Regions from separate parts of the Shewanella sp. 10N.286.51.B7 genome, predicted to be linked through region 2. Evidence: predicted binding sites of a transcription regulator. Region 2 holds the regulator's gene; each other region holds the start of a gene.
The links. The regulator sigma-54, encoded in region 2, starts transcription at its own class of promoters, with help from an activator protein. The targets are predictions, from matches to a motif close to GTTGGCACGNNNNTNGNNT.
Positions count from the first base shown of each region.

Region 1: the regulator sigma-54 is predicted to act here: its motif matches at 1,229-1,247, upstream of BCU84_RS17035 (nitrate reductase).
Region 3: the regulator sigma-54 is predicted to act here: its motif matches at 792-810, upstream of fliE (flagellar hook-basal body complex protein FliE).
Region 4: the regulator sigma-54 is predicted to act here: its motif matches at 1,163-1,181, upstream of flgA (flagellar basal body P-ring formation chaperone FlgA).

Region 1 covers NZ_MCUF01000062.1:25,058-27,268, reverse strand. Annotated here, with positions in the region: gene BCU84_RS17035 (nitrate reductase) at 1-1,189, opposite strand, end outside; gene BCU84_RS17030 (cytochrome c3 family protein) at 1,577-1,912, opposite strand; gene htpX (protease HtpX) at 2,199-2,211, opposite strand, start outside.
Region 2 covers NZ_MCUF01000034.1:60,097-62,307, forward strand. Annotated here, with positions in the region: gene lptB (LPS export ABC transporter ATP-binding protein) at 1-99, shown strand, start outside; gene BCU84_RS10405 (RNA polymerase factor sigma-54) at 281-1,765, shown strand; gene hpf (ribosome hibernation promoting factor) at 1,790-2,077, shown strand; gene ptsN (PTS IIA-like nitrogen regulatory protein PtsN) at 2,080-2,211, shown strand, end outside.
Region 3 covers NZ_MCUF01000058.1:47,970-50,180, forward strand. Annotated here, with positions in the region: gene BCU84_RS15650 (sigma-54 dependent transcriptional regulator) at 1-667, shown strand, start outside; gene fliE (flagellar hook-basal body complex protein FliE) at 865-1,206, shown strand; gene fliF (flagellar basal-body MS-ring/collar protein FliF) at 1,241-2,211, shown strand, end outside.
Region 4 covers NZ_MCUF01000058.1:24,958-27,168, reverse strand. Annotated here, with positions in the region: gene BCU84_RS15545 (chemotaxis protein CheV) at 108-1,028, opposite strand; gene flgA (flagellar basal body P-ring formation chaperone FlgA) at 1,364-2,086, shown strand; gene flgM (flagellar biosynthesis anti-sigma factor FlgM) at 2,159-2,211, shown strand, end outside.

The sequences.
Region 1 (2,211 bases), on a different contig from region 2:
CAACCGCGGTTAAGCCCTTTTCTGTTGCAATCACACTTTTGGTATTATTTACCTGCCAAAAGTCTGCGAGTAATTCACGTTCTGGATCTGAAAAGCCCATATGACAAGCAAGTTGTGTGGCTAACCCGCCAACCTCACGTCCGCCCATTGCATTAGGTTGACCTGTGAGCGAAAAGAAACCACTGCCGGGCTGGCCAATATGACCCAATGCCAAATGACAGTTAATCATCGCATTGGTGGTATCTGTTCCTGAAAGTGTTTGGTTAACTCCCTGACAGCTCGCTGTCATCACTTTATCGTTGCCAATAAAGAGTTGGTAAAAATAAATAAGCTCACTACTTGTAAGGCCTAACTCTGTAGCAAGGCTGTCAATGTCATAACTGAGTTTGTCTTTTGACAAGTGCGCAAGAAGCTCATCAAACCCTTGTGTGTGGGCTTCGACATAATTTGAATCTGTCGCATCGTTATCCACGATAAATTGCAATAAACCATTGAACAATTTGTAGTCTACACCTGGCGTAATTTGGAGATGTAAATCAGCTTGGCTAGAGGTGGCTGTTTTCGCGGGATCGATAACCACAATTTTAGTGCCCCGTTGTTCGCGGGCTTTTATCATGCGTTGAAATAATACAGGATGAGTCCACGCACTATTAGCGCCAACTAACACAATCACATCGGCTAACTCAAAATCTTCATAACACCCTGGCACAACATCTTCGCCAAATGCACGCATGTGGCCACTCACTGCAGAAGACATACATAAACGGGAATTAGTATCCACGTTTGCAGTTCCAATAAATCCTTTAGCGAGTTTATTGGCAACATAATAATCTTCAGTGAGTAGTTGTCCTGACAGATAAAATGCAACCGAATCAGGTCCATGCTCAGCAATGGTTTGCGTAAATGTTTCAGCAATTGTGCTTAACGCTGAATCCCAGGAAGTCGGTTTACCCGATTTAAGTTTTGGGTAACGTAAGGTATTAGGTTGAACCAAGCTTTCAAGAAGGCGTTCGCCTTTAGCACAAAGCTGACCTTTATTGGCAGGGTGAGCTTGATCGCCAAATAGTTCATCAACAGATTTTTGCGCCTCAGCAGCAGGTAAACCCGTTTTATACGAGCCTGAATTTAAAGAAACAGTAACGCCACAGCCTACTCCACAATAAGCACAACTCGATTGGATATTAGACATGCAACTTCCCTTTACTGACAAAATTTTATGTCAATAACATCGCAAAAGTTGTGCCAATTACTAAGGTTATGATTTAACAGTGGTTTAACAAAAGGAAATCTAGGAAGTACCGAGAAGTGTGCAACTCAAGTGCATTATTTTGCACCAAACCTGCGCAAGCTATTGAAAACAAATGAATTTAAATACCTCTTTAGGGGTAGTTAAATTCATAGCATTAGTCATATCTAGAGCAAAAAACCTCATCACAATAACCAGCTTAAGATTAATAGGCATAAAAAAACGCCAACATCTGTGGCGTTTTTTACACTATCTCGCATCGTTCTGTACAAGCGCTCTTATATAAGCAATATGTGTTTCCGATGTAAAATAGCAGTCGATTCATCTCATTTACTGAGCAGAACGTCCATCATCATGACAACTGTCACATGTTGGCACATCACCAACATTCATGTCATGAGGTGCGTGACAATCGGCACACATTAACATTCCATCATGTGGTGCGTGATTATCATCCATTTCAGCAAGTGTTCCGTGACAGCTTTGGCATTGTTCAAACTCATACTCACCATCAGCTGATGGTTCGCCGTCAGCATGACAGCTTTCACATCCACCCATTTCGGCGTGGAAATCTGCTAGATTTTCATCAGCAGCAAAAGCATTCGATGACAATGTTAATACAGCAAGAGCTGCTGCAAACAATGCGACAAGAATTTTATTGCTCACTATAGTACCCTCCATTTGTGATAATCGAGAAAGTAATCATCAAGTCACTTTTTCGATATCGGTTATCAGCACGACATTTATTTGCTCATTATAAACTTAGCTAACACTGGTTGATTTAGCAACAGCAAGCGCAACCACTTAAACCTAACAACCAGCTCAACCCTTTAATATGCGTTACTTTATGTATCCGCAAGATTAAAGTGGTCATTATTCTACTCGTTCAAGCGCAAATTGAAAGCAATAAAAAAGGAGCCTTCAGGCTCCTTTTTTTAGATATATTAAGATATTAACTGTTTTTA
Region 2 (2,211 bases):
GTTAGCCACGGTGATTTAATTGCAGAAGGCACGCCTGCTGAAATCTTAGACAATCAGCAAGTCAGGTCAGTATACTTAGGTGAGCAATTCAAGCTATAGTTAGCATTCTTTAGTGCACAATATGGCATGTCGCGACCAGTATCAGTCCCACTTTTTAGTGCAATGTTCTAGACTGAACTTAAGCCAAGGTTCAGCTTAAGCCTAGAAGCAGTTTAAAAAGGTGCTAGACCCACACAATTGTTAGTCGCGATGATGAAACTCAATTAGGGATAAGCGGTAAATGAAAGCCTCACTCCAACTTAAAATGGGTCAACACCTGACTATGACCCCACAGTTGCAACAAGCCATTCGCTTATTGCAACTTTCCTCATTGGAGCTACAGCAAGAAATTCAACAAGCACTTGACTCAAATCCACTCCTTGAGCTCGAAGATGAGTTTGCTAAAGCAAAAGAACCAGTAAAAGAAAACGCCCAGCAAACCGATACTGATTTTAGTGATAACAGCCAAGTGACTGTTGAAAAAGACACCTCAACCGTAGACACCACTGAATCGTTAACCAAAGAATCCATGCCTGACGAATTACCAATGGATACCACATGGGATGAAGTTTACACAGCATCCCCAAGTTCAGGTTCTGGCGCAGTGGCTCGTGATGACGATATGCCTTTTCAGGGTGAAACCACAGAAGGCTTATATGAGCATTTAGAGTGGCAAAAAAATCTCACCCCTTTTTCTGAAAACGATCTGGTAATTGCTACGGCGATTATCGATGCCGTTGATGAACGTGGTTACTTAACCCAAACAACTGAAGACATATTGCAAGCTTTAGGCCTAGAAGATATTGAACTCGATGAAGTTGAAGCTGTACTCAAACGAGTACAGCATTTTGATCCTGTAGGCGTTGCAGCAAGAGATTTAAGCGAATGCTTGATGATTCAGCTTGGCCAATACCCTAATGAAATACCTTGTATCGATAACGTTAAGCTACTGATTGCAGAACACCTAGACTTAATTGCAGGCCGTGACTTTAGATTATTAATGCGTAAAACCAAGCTTAAAGAAGATGATTTACGCGAAGCGATTCAATTTATTCAAACGCTTAACCCACGTCCAGGGTTACAGATCACTCCTATTAAAGATGAATATGTCATTCCTGATGTGACAGTGTTTAAAAAGAGTGGCCGTTGGGTCGTTGAATTAAATCCAGATAACATGCCAAAAATTGGTGTGAATCAGCAATATGCAGCCATGGCGAAAGGCTCTGCTAATCAGTCAGACAGCCAGTTTATTCGCGGCCATTTACAAGAGGCAAAATGGTTTATCAAAAGTATTGAAAGCCGTAATGAGACACTATTAAAAGTGGCTAATTGTATTGTGCAATTTCAACAAGGCTTTTTTGAGTTTGGCGAAGAAGCAATGAAGCCAATGGTACTTAATGACATTGCTGAAGCCGTTGAAATGCATGAATCAACCATTTCGCGTGTCACGACACAAAAGTATATGCACACCCCTAGGGGACTTTTTGAACTAAAATATTTCTTTTCAAGCCATGTGAGTACTGATGATGGCGGAGAATGTTCTTCTACTGCAATTCGCGCATTTATTAAAAAGCTTGTTGCGGCAGAAAACCAGCAAAAGCCACTTAGCGATAGTAAAATGGCGACGCTATTGGCAGAACAAGGGATCAATGTTGCTCGGCGTACGATCGCCAAATATCGTGAAGCAATGCTCATCCCTCCCTCAAACCAACGCAAAAGCCTATAAGCCTTTGTTATTGGAGGATGATATATGCAAATTAACCTGACTGGGCACCATGTGGAAATTACTCAATCTTTACGTGAGTATGTACAAACTAAGTTTTCAAAGCTTGAACGACACTTCGAACAGATCAATAATGTTCACGTTGTGCTCAATGTTCAAAAGCTGCAACAAATTGCAGAGGCAAAATTACACCTCAAAGGAGGTGAAGTTTTTGCGGTATCACAGAACGCTGATATGTATGTTGCAATTGACGCCCTGATCGACAAATTAGATCGTCAGGTAATTAAACACAAAGAGAAGTTAATTAAACACTAACGATGGAACTTCGCACCATTCTGCAGCCGGCGTGCACTACCTGCGCCACGCCGGGCAGTAAGAAAAAAGTACTGGAACTTATCAGCGATTTAATGGCTGCCCAGTACCCAACCCTATCTTCACAGGCTATTTTT
Region 3 (2,211 bases), on a different contig from region 2:
AATTTCAGAAATGGAATTAGGTCTTCAAGCTAAGCTACTGCGAGTGTTACAAGAACGAGAAGTTGAACGTTTAGGCGGGCGTAAAACTATTTCTCTTGATGTGCGTGTGCTTGCTACTTCTAACAGAGACTTAAAAGAAATGGTGGCATCAGGCGGTTTCAGAGAAGATTTATATTATCGAATTAACGTATTCCCGTTAACTTGGCCTGCTTTGAATCAACGACCAGCTGATATCTTACCACTTGCGCGTCATTTATTGGTTAAGCATGCTAAGAATGCCAATATCTCACCTGTGCCGACTTTGGATGAAGTGGCTTGTAGACGTTTGTTGACTTATCGCTGGCCAGGAAATGTTCGTGAGCTGGATAATGTGATTCAACGAGCATTAATTCTTCATACTGGAGAGGCTATTTCAACAGCAGATATCATATTAGATTCAAATGAAGTTGAATTACAGCAACCTGAACCTACTCAAGTCAAACCTGTAGCTGAAAATGAAGGACTTGGTGATGAGTTAAAAGCTCAAGAGCATGTAATTATTCTTGAGACACTTAACCAGTGTAATGGTAGCCGCAAAGACGTTGCGGAAAAGCTAGGTATCAGTGCTAGAACCTTACGTTATAAAATGGCCAAGATGCGCGATATGGGAATACAAGTCCCTGCTTAGCTTTTAGCTAGACTGCTACAAAGTAAACCTGATTTGGCTTTCGATCAGGTTTACTTGTTCACTTGCTAGTCAAACAGTCATCCATTAGTAATAAAATCACCCAAACTATCGCGTTAATTCTATTGTTGGCATCCTACTTGCTAAATCTATTGTAACTGGTTTTTAGTCGTCAAATATCCGACGAATAGGAGATTACAATGCAGATTAGCTCGAATCCTTTCTTACAAGAAATGCAATCACTTCGTGGTGAAATCTCGCCTAATCTTCGCTCACCTATCCAACCGGATATGATCCAGAAAGTAGGCAATACTTCAGGTGCAGACTTCGGAGAATTGCTTTCTCAAGCTGTTGGCGGTGTGACAGAGTTACAGAAAAACTCGGCTAATCTAGCCACTCGTTTAGAGATGGGTGATTCTACGGTAACTTTATCAGATACCGTTATTGCTCGTGAAAAATCTGGTGTGGCTTTTGAAGCGACAGTACAGGTAAGAAATAAGCTTGTCGAAGCTTACAAAGAAATTATGAGCATGCCTGTTTAGGCCTCTTTATCAGATTAGAAAGTAGGTAATTATTGTGAGTACAGATCTCGTATTAGATTCAGATACCGCTAGTAGCACAGGGATTCAGCAGGAAAATAAACCTGGTTTGATGAGTTCTTTTGGTAGTGCTGATTTTATGCGTCAAATTACTATGATTCTGGCATTAGCCGTTTGTTTGGTATTGGCTGTATTTATGATGATGTGGGCGCAAGAGCCTGAGTACAGACCGTTAGGTCAAATGGAAACAAACGAAATGATCCAAGTGTTGGACGTTTTGGATAAAAATAAAATTGCCTATAAAATTTCTGGTGATGTCGTCAGTATTCCTGAAGACAAATATCAAAATGTAAAACTATTACTAGCTCGTGCAGGCGTTGAAGCATCAAGCCAGCCAACAGATTACCTAAGTAAAGACAGTGGCTTCGGTGTTAGCCAACGAATGGAGCAAGCACGCTTAAAGCAAAGCCAAGAAGTCAATTTAGCCCGAGTAATTGAAGAACTAAATAGCGTAACTCGCGCTAAAGTTATTTTAGCTTTGCCAAAAGAAAATGTTTTTGCCCGCAATAAATCCAAACCAAGTGCAACTGTTGTGGTCAATGTTCGTCGAGGCAGTTTAGGACAAGAAGAAATTGACTCTATCGTCGATATTGTTGCTTCAGCAGTACAGGGCTTAGACCCAACGAGAGTGACTGTAACTGACTCTAATGGCCGTTTATTAAATTCAGGCAGCCAAGATGCGGCATCATCTAGAGCGCGCCGCGAACAAGAATTGGTTCAACAGAAAGAAGCTGAGTATCGTAATAAAGTCGAATCGATTTTAATGCCGATATTAGGACCTGAAAATTTTACTTCTCAGGTCGATGTGAACATGGATTTTACTGCGGTTGAACAAACGGCCAAACGCTTTTCACCTGATTTACCTGCGATTCGTAGTGAAATGACCATTGAACGTAATTCATCAGGTCAATCAATGGGCGGTATTCCTGGCGCTTTATCAAATCAACC
Region 4 (2,211 bases), on a different contig from region 2:
TGCTAACTCAAACATTCATTTTAATGAACTTAACGAGATGCTGCAGTTTCATAGATAACATTCATCTGTCTATTAAGTTAATCATAGACAGAGAATGATAATAATGCTTATAAAATTAAGTGTTTATTTACAGCAGAAGCCAGCTCATCCGGATTAAATTTTGCGATAAAATCATTTGCACCGACTTTCTCAACCATTGCTTGGTTAAAGACACCACTTAACGAAGTATGTAATACAACTTTAATGTCTTTTAGTTTTGGATCATCTCGAATTTCAGCAGTTAGGGTATAACCGTCCATCTCAGGCATTTCAATATCAGAGATGATTAATGGAATTTCGTCAGCGACATTGTCCATTTCTGTTGCTATAGCTTTGAGTTTTTCGAGTGCATCTTTACCATCAATTGCAGTATCAATTTGCAGATTCAAAGACTCTAAAGAACGAATAATTTGTTTACGTGCCACCGCAGAGTCATCAATGACCATAATATGATAATGCTGATCACGGTCGATAGTTAACGCTTCATCAGCTTCTTTACTGATTTCAGTCTTAACAGGTGAGATTTCATCTAAGATTTTTTCAACGTCCAAAATCTCGACCAATTCACCTTCAATTTCAGTCACTGCTGTTAGATATGAATTACGTCCCGCACCTTGTGGCGGCGGCATAATTGATTCCCAGTTCATATTGATAATACGCTCAACAGAACTGACTAAGAACCCTTGAATACTGCGGTTATACTCAGCAATAATAATGAAGCAGTTCTCTGTTGAAGTTAAAGGACGGCCGCCTGTTGCCGCACTCAAATCAATCACAGAAATAGTCGAACCACGAATATGAGCAATACCTTTAATCATTGGGCTTAAGCGCGGTAATGTCGTTAATGGTGGACACTGTAAGACTTCTTTTACTTTGAAAACGTTGATACCAAATCGTTGACGGCCATTCAATTTAAAAAGTAACAACTCAAGTCTATTTTGACCAACGAGTTGGGTACGTTTATTGACTGATTCAAGAATACTCGACATAACCCTGCCTTGTTTATTTTACAGCCCCTTCCGGGCGTTTTTCTTATGATTTAAAGCGACAGTAAATCTATTACCATCAAATTGTACCACACGCTAAATTCGATTTTCTGACAATATGATTATCAACATACTAACTGGGCATGCTTATTGCTTCATGTAAAACAATGACAATAAAACCCCATATTGATAGTTGAACAGTCAAACTTCTGACTCACTGATGAGTACAATGCGACTCATATAAACAACTAAATTAATATTCTTGTTTAAATCCACAGATTTAAACCGTTAATAGAGAAGTATAGAGACATACTGGCAATACTGGCTAGAAACTAAAAATGAATAAAAGAATGCTATGGCTACTCATTATATTGTGTTCCTCTTTACCGGCTTTCGCCAGTGAAGACAGCACTATTACCTACTCTTTATCGACCATTACTGAGTTAGCTAAAGAGACTGTGGCAAAAAAAATTGCTAATAGTCCTTCATATAATAGTGATGCAAAGATAAATATCTTGCCACAACGTGTTGAAGGAAGGTTAACCCCTCCATCATGCTACCCGCCAATCAATGTAGAAATGGCCAGCGACAGACCGATTAACCGAACCAATACCGTAAAGATAAGTTGCAACAGTCCGGAGTACGATTACCCTTGGCAAATGTATTTATCCGTCAAAGTTGAAGTACTCTACCCTGTAGTGACGGCTAAAAGTATTATCGAGAAAGGCGAACTCATCACCAATGACACCATAGAAATAAATTATGTTGATCAGCACAGTATTCGTGGCCAGTTTTTCTCGGGTGTATCCGACATTATTGGCACTCGCTCAAAAAGACGAGTCCCAGCCAAAGCCCCATTACTCAATAATAACCTATGTTTTGTATGTAAAGGTGATTCAGTCTCCATATATGCAAAAACTAATAGCTTTGAAATAAAAACAGCCGGTGAAGCATTAAGAGACGGAAATGTGGGAGAGACCATTAGAGTCAAAAACTCTAACTCAAACAGGAAACTAGATGTTATTGTCATAGGTGTTGGAGAAGTTGAAGTTAGGATGTAAAATAATCCTAAAGTTCTTTCCAGCATGGCCGATACCCTGTTAGGAATACCATAAATTACGCTGGAGCCTTACATGGCAATTGATATTAACAATCTAAAAACAGCTTCACACACTCAGTTACGTAC